2 regions of the Peribacillus sp. FSL E2-0218 genome follow, and region 1 is predicted to be linked to the other one. Evidence: riboswitches for the same ligand, from Rfam matches in the RefSeq annotation. Region 1 holds a riboswitch; the other holds the start of a gene.
The links. Region 1 has a riboswitch for lysine ahead of MHI53_RS17280 (aspartate kinase). Riboswitches for the same ligand answer to the same signal wherever they lie in the genome.

Region 1 (7,774 bases):
TGGTCGATGATATCAACCGTTTCTTGAATGGCGGGCATACAGAGATTAAGAAAGAACTGACCGAAAAAATGCTGGAGGCATCCGAAGAGCTGGATTTTGAGAGGGCGAAGGAGTTTCGTGACAAAATCGCCCATATCGATATCACGATGGAAAAGCAGAAAATGATGACGACCGATTTCATCGACAGGGATGTATTCGGATTTGCCCATGATAAAGGCTGGATGTGCGTTCAAGTATTCTTTGTAAGACAAGGTAAATTGATCGAAAGGGACGTATCCCTATTTCCCGTCTATGATGAACCGGAACAGGAACTGCTCACATTCCTGGGTCAGTTTTACGAGATTACGAACCATTTTAAACCGAAGGAAATCCTGCTGCCCGAGTCGGTGGATGCTGAACTGGCTGAAGGCCTGCTTGGCGTGAAGACGATTCATCCAAAGCGGGGTTCGAAAAAGGATATGTTGAAATTGGCCAATAAAAATGCCTCCATTGCGCTTCAGGAAAAGTTTTCATTGATTGAGCGTGATGAAGAAAGAACGATCAATGCGGTGGAAAACCTTGGCGTGCAATTGGGGATCTATACCCCGCATCGAATTGAGGCCTTCGATAACTCCAACATCCAAGGAAGCGATCCCGTTTCCGCTTTGGTCGTGTTCATTGATGGCAAACCCGAGAAAAGGGAATACCGCAAATATAAGATCAAAACCGTCCAGGGGCCTGATGATTATGAATCCATGCGCGAAGTCGTCCGAAGAAGGTATTCACGGGTATTGAAAGAGGGTCTTCCGCTTCCGGATTTAATCATCATCGATGGCGGTAAGGGACATGTGGAGGCCGTCCGCGATATTTTGGAAAATGAACTGGGCCTGGATATCCCGCTTTCTGGCCTGATTAAAGATGAGAAGCATAGAACATCTCAATTAATGATCGGCAATCCTCTTGAGCTTGTACCGCTTGATTCCCGGAGTCAGGAATTCTACTTATTGCAAAGAATACAGGATGAAGTGCATCGGTTTGCGATTACGTTTCACCGCCAGCTGCGAGGCAAAAATGCCGTGCACTCCCAGCTTGATGATATTCCGGGAGTCGGCGAAAAACGAAGAAAGCAATTATTGAGACATTTCGGTTCATTGAAGAAAATTAAAGAGGCCTCGGTCGAGGAAATTATCGGAGCGGGCATGCCAAAAGGGGTAGCTGAGGGAATCGTGAGAAAATTGCAAGAATAATCTTGCCCCCCACAAATCTCTATGCTATGATTAAAAGGAATTTTTAACTAGACAACTTAAAAGTGCTGATAGAGGTGCGGAATTCAAGAGTAAAAACCTGGAGAAGTATGAGTTTCCATGATGGGTTTTGAAAGGGGAGGACGCCGAAGGAAGACAAGTCTCATAGCTTGTTTTTCTGGTCTGACATTTAATAAATGGCGGATTGTCAGGGTGTATGCCCTGGAGAGCTATCTCACTGTGCTTACAAGATTGGATATGTGATCACAGCAATGAGATATTTCTCATTGCTTTTTTTATTGCCTAAAAAGAGAGGGTGCATGAGGATGGCATTAATCGTACAAAAATTCGGCGGGACATCCGTCGGCAGCGTTGAAAAACTTAAAAATGTTGCCAATCGGGTAATAGAGGAAGCGGAGAAGGGCAATGAGGTAGTCGTCGTTGTTTCCGCAATGGGTAAAACGACCGATCAATTGGTTTCCATGGCCCATGATATATCCAGCACCCCAAGCAAAAGGGAAATGGATATGCTATTGACGACGGGGGAACAGGTTACGATTTCCCTGCTGACGATGGCCTTGCTTGAGAAGGGGCATGAAGCGATCTCGTATACTGGCTGGCAGGCAGGGATGCAGACGGAATCCGTACATGGGAATGCCCGGATATTGGATATTGATGCTTCGAGAATCCAAGCTAGACTGCAAGAAAGGCAGATCGTCGTCGTGGCCGGTTTTCAGGGAAACGATGTTAATGGGGAAATCACTACATTGGGGCGTGGCGGTTCCGATACGACCGCAGTTGCCATCGCTGCAGCGCTCAATGCGGATAGATGTGATATTTACACGGATGTTACGGGTGTTTTCACAACGGATCCCCGCTACATTAAAGAAGCGCGCAAACTGCAATCCATCTCTTATGATGAGATGCTCGAGCTTGCCAATTTAGGGGCGGGCGTGCTCCATCCAAGGGCTGTCGAATACGCGAAAAATTATCAAATCCCGCTTGAAGTCCGTTCAAGCATGGAGAGGGAATCAGGAACGATCATTGAGGAGGAAGCAACTATGGAAGAAAACTTAATCGTGCGCGGCATCGCATTCGAAGATAGCATCACTAGGGTGACGGTTTATGGCTTGCCCCAATCACTTGGTGCATTATCAACCATTTTCATGACGCTTGCGAAAAACCAGATCAATGTTGACATCATCATTCAAAGCATGACTGCAGAGGATACGACCAACTTATCATTCTCCATTAAAAGTGAAGATAAAAAAGCGGCTTTGATCGTGTTGGAAAATAATAAAGAGCAGTTGGCCTTTGACAGGGTTGAAACGGAGGGCGGATTGGCCAAGGTGTCAATCGTTGGATCGGGTATGGTATCCAATCCGGGAGTGGCTGCCGAGATGTTTGAAGTGATGGCCAATACAGGCATCCAAGTGAAAATGGTCAGCACATCGGAAATTAAAGTTTCGACTGTCGTCAATGAGCTGGAGATGGTGAAGGCGGTCGAATCCCTGCATGAAGCATTTAAACTTGGTCAGCATGCAAATGTGCTAGCCTGATTGTATGGAGTCCAGTAAAAAACAGACTTCCGGTAAAAAGGGTAAGTCTGTTTTATGGGCTCGTTAGATTGGATCTCTGGGATCCCATTGAATGGTGAATGTCACTTTTTTTGCGCGGCGTTTAACTTCTTCCGTTGATTCGCTGAGGAATTTTTTTTGCAGTGTGAACTGCTCGGCAAGGAAGCCGGCTTCAAGCTGGAAGTGACAGTCAGGATGTAAATCCAGGCGGCGGCTGATTATTTCACCCGACAAGGATAACTCCATCTCGTTTTTCGTATACTTGATGATTTCCAAATCTCCCCAACCGGCGCTTTGGAAAAATTCAATAACCTCCTGATCGCCATTCAGTGGGAATTTTCTTGCTAACTGTTTACCTGCCCAATAGAGGATCTGATTCGAGTCTTTTCCGAGTATATCATTCAGTAGTACTTCCCTGATTAATTCATATCCGAAAGCCGGAACTTGGAACTCTTCAGTTTGAATTTCTTCCTCTATCGCTGCAGCAATATTTTTTTTCATAGTTTATCGCCTCTTTCTGTAAATCTATTATAAACGTTTTTCTTTTGCAAATTATATTGTTTTTTTATTTATTTGAAACGCAAATGGAAAAAAATGATAAATTATACCGAAATATTAATAGATTCATACATTATTTCTCATAATATAGCCTTGACAAATAAAAAAACATGCATTTTTAGCCAATAATATCTATTTTAAAAAAGAGATTTGTTGTATCCGTTTTCTTGACGCACATAGAAGTCAGGAGTAAAATGGACATGTCACATAATTGTAAGAAAGTATAGGAGAGCTTTTTGCACTCTATACTTTATTTTCACGCGGAGATAAAAGGTAGCCACCAGATTATCTTTGCATGATTTTTCACAAATTAAGGGGGGGCACTTAGTGGCAAAAAATCGCGAGTTTGGGAATCGTAGACTTCATTCACTTCTTGGAGTTATTCCGATTGGTCTATTCCTAATTTTTCATTTATCGGTAAACTTTATGGCAACAAAAGGGGAAGAGACGTTTAATGGGGCCGTTCATTTAATTGAATATACGCCCGTAAAGCTTTTGGTAGAGTGGGTCGTCATCTATCTACCGATCATTTTCCATGCTGTGTACGGTATTTATATTGCCCTTACAGCAAAAAACAATTTGGGGAGATTTAGTTTCTTCCGTAACTGGATGTTCATGCTGCAACGCCTGACTGGAATCATCACGCTGATTTTCCTTGTTTGGCATATTTGGGAGACTAGAGTTCAAGCAGCCATGGGTGCTGAGGTTGATTTTGACATGATGGCAGAGATTTTCTCTAACCCATTCATGATCGTGTTCTATATTGTAGGTATTATTTCTGCAATTTTCCACTTTGCGAATGGATTATGGTCATTTGCAGTGAGCTGGGGTCTGACAGTTTCACCTAAATCGCAAAAAATCATGACGTACGTAACTTTGATCATTTTCGTTCTGCTTTCTTATATCGGCGTTAGCGCAGTTTTCGCTTTCGTTTAAGAAGTTAGAGTTCATTTATAGTATCCGGATAAAAAACATAGCTTTGCTAATGGAAATAAGGGAGTGACAGAATTGGGTAAAGGTAAAATCATTATCGTAGGTGGAGGTCTAGCCGGCTTAATGGCGACGATCAAAGCAGCAGAGCTTGGACAACAGGTTGATTTATTTTCTTTAGTGCCTGTTAAACGCTCTCACTCAGTTTGTGCCCAAGGCGGAATCAATGGGGCAGTAAATACAAAAGGTGAAGGGGATTCTCCATTCATTCACTTTGATGATACAGTTTATGGCGGGGACTTCTTGGCTAACCAACCCCCGGTTAAAGCGATGTGCGAAGCGGCACCATCGATCATCCATATGTTTGACCGTATGGGCGTTATGTTCAACCGTACTCCGGAAGGTCTTCTTGATTTCCGTCGTTTCGGCGGTACACAACATAGCCGTACAGCATTCGCGGGTGCAACGACTGGTCAACAATTGCTTTACGCATTGGACGAGCAGGTTCGCCGGTATGAAGTGGAAGGACTTGTTACGAAATATGAGGGCTGGGAATTCCTTGGAGCTGTTATCGATGATGAAGAAACAGCACGCGGTATCGTAGCTCAGAACTTGACTACAATGGAAATCAAATCATTCCCTGGCGATGCAGTCATCATGGCAAGCGGAGGCCCTGGAATCATATTCGGTAAATCCACTAACTCGATGATCAATACAGGTTCAGCAGCATCGATCGTCTATCAACAAGGTGTTAATTATGCCAACGGTGAGTTCATTCAAATTCACCCGACAGCAATCCCTGGAGATGACAAACTTCGTCTAATGAGTGAATCTGCTCGTGGTGAAGGTGGACGTATCTGGACATATAAAGACGGAAAACCTTGGTATTTCCTTGAAGAAAAATACCCTGCTTACGGTAACCTGGTACCTCGTGATATCGCGACTCGTGAAATTTTCGACGTATGTATGAACATGAAGCTTGGTATTAATGGAGAAAACATGGTGTATCTGGATCTATCACATAAAGATCCTAAATTACTTGATATTAAACTTGGCGGAATCATTGAAATCTACGAGAAATTCATGGGTGAAGATCCTCGTAAAGTACCAATGAAGATTTTCCCTGCCGTTCACTATTCTATGGGCGGACTTTGGGTTGATTATGACCAAATGACTAACATTAAAGGTTTATTCGCTGCAGGTGAGTGTGATTACTCCCAGCATGGCGGTAACCGTCTTGGTGCGAACTCACTTCTATCTGCCATCTATGGCGGTTCAGTCGCTGGTCCGAATGCCGTTAAATATATCGAAGGTCTTGACAAAACTTCCGAATCCATCCCATCTTCATTGTATGATGGATACGAAAAACAAGAGCAAGAAAAATGGAACAATGTCATGTCTCTTGATGGAAATGAAAATGCGTACGTACTTCACAAAGAGCTTGGTGAGTGGATGACTCAGCATGTTACTGTAGTCCGTTACAATGATAAGCTGAAAGAAACGGATAACAAGATTCTTGAGTTGATGGAGCGTTACAAGAAAATCAACATCAATGATACGGCTAAATGGAGCAACCAAGGAGCTGCTTTCACTAGACAGCTGCAAAATATGATGCAATTGGCACGTGTAATCACAATCGGTGCGTTAAACCGTGATGAAAGCCGTGGAGCGCATTACAAACCTGATTTCCCGGAACGTAATGATGAAGAATTCATGAAAACGACAATGGCAACGTTCAAGGGCTTGGATCAAGCACCTGAATTCCATTATGAAGATATTGATGTATCACTCATCGCACCGCGTAAACGTGACTACACTACGAAACATTAAAGAGGGGGAGCAAAAAAATGGTTGAAACTAAATCTGAGACTAAAACAGTCCGTTTTATCATCACTCGTCAAGATACACCGGATTCAGCTCCTTATGATGAGGAATTTGAATTAGCGTACCGCCCGAATATGAATGTCATTTCCGCCCTAATGGAAATCCGTCGTAACCCGGTAACAGTACAAGGCAAGCATACGACAGCAATCGCATGGGACATGAACTGCCTTGAGGAAGTATGTGGTGCTTGTTCCATGGTCATCAATGGTAAACCAAGACAATCATGTACGGCCCTTATCGACCAATTGGAACAGCCTGTCCGCCTTGCTCCAATGCGTACTTTCCCTGTGGTTCGTGACCTTCAGGTAGATCGCAGCCGCATGTTCGACTCGTTGAAGAAGGTAAAAGCTTGGATCCCGATCGATGGAACGTACAACCTTGGACCAGGACCGCGTATGCCAGAAAAGAAACGTCAATGGGCTTATGAATTATCAAAATGTATGACTTGCGGCGTTTGCTTGGAAGCTTGTCCAAACGTGAACAGCAACTCAAACTTCATGGGACCACAACCGTTATCACAAGTCCGTTTATTCAACGCACATCCAACTGGTGCAATGAACAAAGCGGAACGTTTAAACACAATCATGTCCGATGGAGGACTTGCAAACTGCGGTAACTCGCAAAACTGTGTGCAGTCTTGCCCTAAAGGAATTCCATTGACTACATCGATTGCAGCATTGAACCGTGATACGGCCATTCAGCAATTCCGTAACTTCTTCGGAAGCGACGAAGTTTAATCATTTAAAGGAAAGAGCTTCTATCTTAGGATAGGGGCTCTTTTTTATCCTTTTCCATAAGAAATGAATGGAATTTGTAAAATGAAGGAAGTTGTATGCGAATTAACCAGCTTTCCGAGAGAAAATCCTTTTCATTATCTAATTTTTCTTATAAAATGAGTGAATAGCCATTCATTTTCGAAAGGGAGTGCACAAGTTGGGCAGAATATCATATATCGATAATATAACGGAGTGGATCAGTGATTTTTCTTTTAAACATGAGATTAAGGTCCGCTTTTCGGAAACGGATATGTTCGGGCATTTAAATAACACGATACCTTTTACTTATTTTGAGGAAGCACGGATAGAATATTTTAATAGCTTGGGATTCATGAAGGATTGGACGGCATTCACAAGTGATCAAATTCCGGTAGTCGCCGATCTGCAGTGTGATTATCTGCAGCAGGTGTTTTTCAATGATCGATTGACGATCCATGTGAAAGCCGACCATATCGGGACCTCCTCGGTAGATATTCATTACATGGGCACTAAGCAAGATGGTTCCCTATGTTTAACGGGCAGGGGAACGATCGTCCAAGTCTCCAAGGACACAGGGAAGCCGACGCCTTGGACGGAAGAGATGAGGCAAGGGATGTGGCATGCGGAGGTCGAACATTCCTGAAAAAATTTCATCCCATGAAGTAAAATAGTCACTCCCTTGCACTAGCCGACATACTATATCTTGACTAAATAGACACCCACTCCGGGTTTTATGCTGGTGAAGGCAAGGAGGGTAACATTACTTGAAGGAGAACGAATTCACTCATAAGCCACTACTCACCAAAAGAGAAAAAGAAGTATTTGAGTTACTAGTACAAGACAAAAC
Region 2 (7,774 bases), 1.2 Mb from region 1:
TTTGTTGAATCGCTCGATACGAATTTGAATCTGATTCGTAATCGGTTACCCTCTCCCGAACTGCGCTCCAGGGAATTTCGGGTGGGGAGCATCTCGCAAACAAAGTTAGTTGTGCTCTATATGGACGGCATCGTTAATCAACAGATTGTAGAAACGGTGATGCAAAGAATCGCTGATATAGATTATGACACGATCGTCGACATTTCGTTTGTGAGCCAGATGATCACGGATAATCGGAATTCCATGTTTCCGCAGCTGATAGATACGGAGCGGCCGGATCATCTCGCCACCGTATTATCGGAAGGGAAAATAGGGATCATGCTTGATGGGTCGCCTCATGCATTGGTCGGTCCCAATACGATCATTTCGTTTTTTTCGTCATTCGAAGATTACTTGCAAATTTGGAACCTCGGCACTTCCTTTCGTTTGATCCGCCTATTTGCCGTTCTCTTTTCCATTTTTTCATCGTCCCTGTATGTTGCCGTCATCACCTATCATTATCAGGTGATACCAACTGATCTTTTGCCGATTTTAATATCGTCAAGGGGAGTGATTCCATTTCCTCCGATCTTGGAGGCGATCGTACTTGAAGGAACGATCGAGCTTCTCAGGGAAGCGGCGGTCAGGCTTCCTGCAAAGGTCGGTTCGACGATCGGCATTGTCGGCGGTATCGTCATTGGCACAGCTGCTGTGGAAGCAGGATTTGTCAGTAACGTCTTGTTGATGCTCGTTGCTTTGGCGGCCCTTGCATCCTTTACGGTACCGATATATCAAATCAGCAATACGATTCGCCTCATCCGCTTCCCTTTCCTGCTTGCAGCCCAGTTATATGGACTGTTCGGCCTGGTTTTATGCAGTGCCTTCATTTTAAGCCATTTGTTGAAATTGACTTCGCTTGGCAGCCCCTATTTAGAGCCGCTTTACCCGATGCGATTTCATGACTTTAAAGATAGTTTAATTCGCCTGCCTTTTTCAAAGCAGAAAAAACGCCCGCAATTTCTGCGAACGGAAGATCGAGTCAGGATAAGGAAGAAGGTTGAATCCAAAAGTTCACAGAGGGATATTGATGAATAAGGTCCGGAAAGCGGTGAGAGGGTATGGAAATCAAACCAAATGAAACGAAGCTGATATCAACATTTTTTGTTTTCTTCCTTATGCCAGGCATGCAGATTGGCGTAGGGGTTTTGGGATTCGAACGGTTCATCGCGAAAGAGGCTGGCCAGGACGCATGGATTTCGATCATCATTTCAGGATTGACCATCAATATCCTGGTTTGGATGTGCTATAAGATGCTGGGCAGAGGTACACAAACGCTAGATTTGGTTGCCATCCATCACGATTTGTTTGGGAAGTGGGCAGGAAATGCCTTCAATATTATTTTCATCCTCTACTTTACCGCCATTACCATCATCATTGTCAGGACGTATTTGGAGGTGATTCAGGTTTGGATGTTCCCAGGGGTGAATATCCTCATGCTTTTAAGCATCATCCTGATACTCGTGTATAGCTTTGTTGTGGGAGGGTTCAGGGTCATTACCGGTTTATGTTTGATCGGACTCGTAATCACTTCGCCCTTAATCCTTTTGAACTATTTTCCGTTAAAACACGCCCATATTGAAAATTTGGGTCCCGTTTTTGATCATTCCTTTTTGGAAATCATGAAGGCCTGCAAGAATATGACGTTGAATTATCTTGGGTTTGAATTACTCCTGATTTATTATCCATTCATCAAAAAGCGTGACCATTCGCAAAAGTGGGCGCATTTAGGGGTGCTGTTCACCATGGCGGTATATCTAAACTCCTTTATCGTTTCCATTGCCTACTACCATCGGGATCAGCTGAAGGATGTCATTTGGGCAACCTTGACCTTATGGAAAATCGCCGACCTTCCGTTCATTGAGAGGTTTGAATACATCGGCGTTTCTCTATGGCTGTTCATGGTGCTGCCGAATATTTGCCTAGGAATCTGGGCAGCAAGCAGGACGGCAAAAAGGGCATTCGGGGTTAGGCAGAGGAAGTTGTTGGTTATGTTTTTGCTCGTCATTTTAGTTGCCTGCCTTTTCTTGGATAACCGTCATAAGATCGACTTGTTCAACACGATCAGTTCACGTATAGGATTTTATATCATTTATGTGTATCTTCCGCTTTTATTCTTATCACAGACGATCGTTTATAAAGTAAGGGGCCATAAACCATGAACTTCAAATTGCTCTTGATTGCATCATGCTGCATCATACTGTCGGCGTGCGGAGTGGAAAAGCAAATATTGGAGGATATTTTAATCGCTGAAATCGTCGGCTATGACGATGCTGGTGAGGATAAAATCAAAAGTACAGTCGTTGTCAGTGTGCCCCAGCCAGGAGAGGAAGCGGATCTAGGGAAAGAGGTATATGAAGCGATTTCCCATGATATAAACGCCACTCGGCAGCAAGAAAATGCCAAAACGCCATTTCCCATCGTCGGCGGGAGACTGACAGTCATCCTGTACGGTGATGAATTGGCTAGAAGAGGGCTGAATGATTATGTAGATACATATCGGCGTGACCCGATGGTGGGAAGGGACCTGTTTTTGGCGATCGTTGATGGCAAAGCGGAGGATGTCGTAAGGATGGAGCCGAAAATGGTCAGGACTCCAGGCGTTCAAGTAAAAGAGTTGATCGAACAGAATATGAGGACGAATTTGACTGATGTAGATTTACATAAGTATTTATATGCAAGTCATGGTAACGGCATCGATCCGGTCATGCCCTTATTGGAAAAGGCGGACGACCAAATAATCGTGAAAGGGATCGCCCTGTTTAAAAGGGATCAATATATTGGCAAATACATTCCTTATGAGGACGGTTTTTTATTCAAGATCCTTAGTGAAAATTTTAAATTGGGGAGTTATGAAATTAAATGGAAGGAAAATGATTATACAACTATCGATAATGTGGAATCACGTGTCCGTTATCGCATCACGAATGCCAATCGGAACCCGAAGGCCAGGATTGAAGTGGAATTGAAAGCAAATCTGCTGGAGGTTCAAGGCTTCGACTTGAACAAACCCGTCGACGTGAACAAGATAGAAGCCAAAGCGGAACGTATCCTCGGTAAGAAACTGAATGAGATGGTGACCATGTTTCAAAGGTATAATATAGATCCGCTGGCACTCGGTGATCATGCTAAAAGTAAAACGAGGAATTTCAATCGTAAACATTGGGAAGAGGTGTACCCTCATATTCCGATCGAAGTGGATTTGAATATCGAAATGATTCAAACGGGAATCTCGGAATGAACGAAGAATATCCGGAAGTTCCCCCTTTTAATAAGGTATTGCTGGATGGGGTGGGCAATTTTAATCGCTGGAGGGAAGCGGAATCGGCCAATGAAATGAGAAAAGGACCCGGCTTCCCCCTAAATGGCGGAGACCGGGTCCTTTATATGGATCATTTCGTTTTAAGATCGCATTCCTCAAGGGGAATGACTTTCGTTTTATGCTTCCATTTATAACCCAACCATAGGGCGAAGAATAAAAACAAGCCGATGTAGGATACGAACATGGAATTCCAGTCGATCCCGTCGCTTGTGAAGGCTTGGTAGCCTTGTCCAATGATAATGATGATGCATAGAACAAGTGCAAAGATGGGACCGAATGGGAATCCTTTGGCCCTATACGGCAATGCATTCAAGTCAAGCCCTTGGGCTGAATATGCTTTGCGGAACCGATAGTGGGCAATCGCGATCCCTACCCAGGTAACGAAGCCGGCCATGCCGGAAGCATTCAATAACCAGATATACACGACGCCATCCCCGAAAAATGAAGCAAGGAATGCAAGGCAGCCAACTAAAGCAGTGACGATAAGTGCATTGACCGGAACTCCCCGTTTATCCAGCTTGCCAAGGAATTTCGGCGCTTTCCCGTCACGTGCCAAGTCCCAGAGCATACGGGTTGAGGCATACATGCCAGAGTTACCGGCAGAAAGTACGGATGATAAGATGATCGCGTTCATGATGGAGGCTGCAAAGGCAAGACCGGCACGCTCGAAGACTAGCGTGAAAGGACTGACGGCAACATCTTCACTAAGCAGACGTGAATCCGTAAACGGAATGATCATGCCAATGACGAAAATGGCAAGGATGTAGAATAAGATAATCCGCCAGAAAACGGATCTGATCGCTTTGGGAATGTTTTTTTCCGGATCTTCGCTTTCTCCCGCCGTCACTCCAAGCAATTCCGTGCCCTGGAATGAAAAACCGGCAGCCATGAAAACGCCTAAAATCGTGAAAAAGCCTCCATTAAAGGGCCCCTCGCCCATCGTGAAGTTGGAGAAACCGATGGGGTCCTTGCCGCCCATGATTCCAAGAATGATCAGAACACCTGTGATCAGGAAGATGATCACTGTTACGACTTTGATCATGGCAAACCAGAATTCGGCTTCGCCAAAACCTTTAACGGACATGTAGTTGATAAGGAACATCATGATCAGGGCAATGGCACTCCAGATAAACGAAGGCGTATCAGGAAACCAGAACTTCATGATCAGGACAACGGCTGCCAATTCGGCAGCAATGGTGATTGCCCAGTTATACCAATAGTTCCAACCGATTGCAAAACCGAAGGAAGGATCGACGAATTTGGATGCATAGACACGGAACGAACCGGCCACTGGCATGTATGCTGCCATTTCTGCAAGACTTGTCATTAAGTAATAAACCATGATGCCGATGACTGCATATGCCACAAGGGCACCGCCGGGACCGGCCGAATGGATGGCGCCGCCGCTTGCTAAGAATAAACCTGTTCCAATCGTGCCACCTAATGAAATCATCATTAAGTGCCGCGCTTTCAGGCTCCTTTTCAATTCAGTGGGGCTTGATGTTGGCTGAGAATTTGACAATTGATGTTACACTCCTTTTTTATTGGAAGGATACGGAAAAAACAAAAAACAGCAGTCGAAAAAGATCGACGGCTGTTTATAATAAACCCGTTTATCCTTCCGAAGATAGCTCCCCACGCTTTTAAAAAACGTGACAGTGATGTTCCTGTTCGGCAACACCGCCAGCGAGAATATACATGGAATATACCCTAACTTCGGCAACTTACCCTTTTTAACGGAGTCTTCAATTTTCCTGAATCTCGTCCGTTATACTCTTGTAAGCTGCAGCCTCTAACTCATCGGTAAATGAGGAAGTATTCAATTATGATGAATCGTTGCGTCTCTTTAATAGAAAACGTCGTACGATTTTTACTCATGCAATCGTTGATAGATTGCTAATGCTTGAGTAAACTTTACTATATTGAAATTATAAAATAATCTCAAAGATATAGCAATGGTTAATTTTAGTGGTTATTTTTTCCTAGGCGGGCAGAATCATCTCCCTACTGCCGACATTACACGGTCTTTCTTTTAATAAGGGCGTAGTCCAGTTTCACATGTTTAATGATACCGGGATTCTCGAATAAATCCACCGCCATTTTTCCGATCCACTCCAGGGGTAAGGAAATGGTCGAGATATCGAGCATCTCACTGAGGCTATCATTATTGAAGCCGAGGATGGCTACATCTTCAGGCACCCTTATGCCGGATTTATTGGCGGTAAGGATGAATCCGGCCGCCGTGTCATCATTCGTGATGATGATGGCCTCCGGCTTGTTTGGCAGCGAACTCCATTGCTGGAACAGCTGGACCCCGTCCTTGATATGGTAACTGCCCTCGAATAGCCACTCTTGATTGTTCATAAGCTGGTGCTTGGTCATGATGTCGTTGAAGGCCTTTGTCCGAAGATAACTGTTCCTGCTTTTTTTACGGCCGAGACTGTAGCCGATCTTCGTATATCCTTTAGCGATCACGTATTCAAGTGCACAGGAAAAGGCTGCATAATGGTCGATGCTGATGGATGACAATTCAGCCTGAGCCGTATCTTCGCATAAGATAATCGGTCCGTATTTTTGATAACTTAGGAGGACTTTCATTTCCGAAATCCGGGAGCAGATGATAATACCATCAAGTTGCTTCATTTGCAGCATATTCAAGGCTTGAATTTCCTTCTCTCTTTCATAATGGGTTTGAAAGATGACGATATGGTATCCGATTGCATTCGCCTGCTTCGTGATTCCATTCACGATAGCCCCGTAATACGGATGATTGGTGAAGGGGAGAATGATGCCCAAAAGGTTCGTTTTCCCCTTTGAAAGATGAATGGCATTGATATTTCGCGTATAATTCAATCGTTCAATCGCTTGTAAGACACTTTCTCTTTTATCTGGGCTAACATACGGATGATTATTCAATACACGAGATACCGTTGAGACGGATACACCGGCAAATTGGGCAATTTCTTTTATATTTGTCATGGGATCACCGTTTTTCTTTTATGATATTGTACCTTATGAAACCCATTTCAGGGCAAGATTGCAGTTGTTTCCGCTGGATATATTTTGGCATGGGGGGTTGTTATGATATGGGTTTCATCCTTTAAGATTGATTTAGGTCTTGAGGGAGGAGGAAATCGAAATGATTCAAACATTAATCACCCTGATCGCGCTTTGCGGAATCGAATTGGGATTGGCGTACTTGGCAATATCCTTGAAACCGGAAAAATGATGATCTTCAAATGCACAGCGCACCTCGGATAATCGGTTTTGAAAAAAGTCCTCTGCTTTATATTCACCTTTCACGCCCCGTTATATAACCCTGTCTCCATCGTTTCGTAAAAACACCATCTTTACTGCTGGGAATGAAGCATTCCGAGCAGTATTTGTGTTGGGGAAAATCATTGGAAAGTAAAAAAGTTGCACTCTTTTCGAATATTTGTGTATAGTATAAAATAAGTTGTGTGAAGGAAACTTTTTAGTATATAGGACAATATAAAAAAATTTACATTAAAATTTGCATTAGGTAAAAAATTTTAGAATGATAAAAAAGGGAGGGTATTTGGATGGGGTTTCTAAAAACGATCGGAGGGGTGCTTGCTGCAGTGCTGATCTTAACAGGATGCGGCAATGACACGGCCAAACAGGATAAAGGCAATGGCAAGTTGAAGGTCGTCGCCACAACAGGAATGATTGGGGACTTGGCTGAGAATATCGGCGGCAAACATGTTGAGGTCACTAGTTTAATGGGACCAGGTGTCGATCCCCATCTATATAAGGCGACTCAAGGTGATGTGAAGACTCTGGATTCGGCCGATATGATTTTTTATAACGGAGTCCATCTGGAGGGGAAGATGACCGATATTTTTGAAATGATGGGCAAGAATAAACCGACGATCGCCGTAACGGAGGATTTTAAGGAAAACCAGCTTCGTAAAGTAAGTGCAACGGAACATGATCCCCATGTTTGGTTTGATGTGAAGCTATGGATCGTTGCTGCAGGGGCGGTGAAGAAGGAATTGATTGCCAATGACCCAGATCATGAAGCGGACTATCTCTCGCATTATGAAAAATATGTTTCGCAGTTGGAGGAGCTGGATCGGTACGTTCAGGACGAAATAAATAAAATTCCGGAAGACCAACGGGTGCTTGTTACAGCGCATGATGCCTTCGGTTACTTCGGGCAGTCATATGGTTTGGACGTAAGGGGGCTTCAGGGAATCAACACATTGTCGGAATATGGATCAAAAGATGTGACGGATATGCGGAATTACCTGGTGAAGAACGAAATAAAAGCGATTTTCATAGAGTCCAGCGTTCCGAGGAAGGCGATAGAGGCTGTCATTCAAGGAGCTGCCAAGCAGGGCCATAGCGTGAAAATCGGCGGTGAATTATTCTCGGATGCGATGGGTGAAAAAG

Region 2: it holds a riboswitch for lysine, as region 1 does, so the genes downstream of both, MHI53_RS23140 (amino acid permease) here and MHI53_RS17280 (aspartate kinase) in region 1, are expected to answer to the same signal.

Annotation. Positions count from the first base shown of each region.
Region 1 covers NZ_CP150304.1:3,582,768-3,590,541, reverse strand. Annotated here, with positions in the region: gene uvrC (excinuclease ABC subunit UvrC) at 1-1,226, shown strand, start outside; lysine riboswitch at 1,288-1,464, shown strand; gene MHI53_RS17280 (aspartate kinase) at 1,550-2,782, shown strand; gene MHI53_RS17275 (YslB family protein) at 2,846-3,301, opposite strand; gene MHI53_RS17270 (succinate dehydrogenase cytochrome b558 subunit) at 3,686-4,294, shown strand; gene sdhA (succinate dehydrogenase flavoprotein subunit) at 4,367-6,118, shown strand; gene sdhB (succinate dehydrogenase iron-sulfur subunit) at 6,136-6,909, shown strand; gene MHI53_RS17255 (thioesterase family protein) at 7,106-7,570, shown strand; gene MHI53_RS17250 (response regulator transcription factor) at 7,692-7,774, shown strand, end outside.
Region 2 covers NZ_CP150304.1:4,767,688-4,775,461, reverse strand. Annotated here, with positions in the region: gene MHI53_RS23155 (spore germination protein) at 1-1,074, shown strand, start outside; gene MHI53_RS23150 (GerAB/ArcD/ProY family transporter) at 1,098-2,198, shown strand; gene MHI53_RS23145 (Ger(x)C family spore germination protein) at 2,195-3,277, shown strand; gene MHI53_RS23140 (amino acid permease) at 3,429-4,880, opposite strand; lysine riboswitch at 4,979-5,161, opposite strand; gene MHI53_RS23135 (LacI family DNA-binding transcriptional regulator) at 5,375-6,337, opposite strand; gene MHI53_RS23130 (zinc ABC transporter substrate-binding protein) at 6,922-7,774, shown strand, end outside.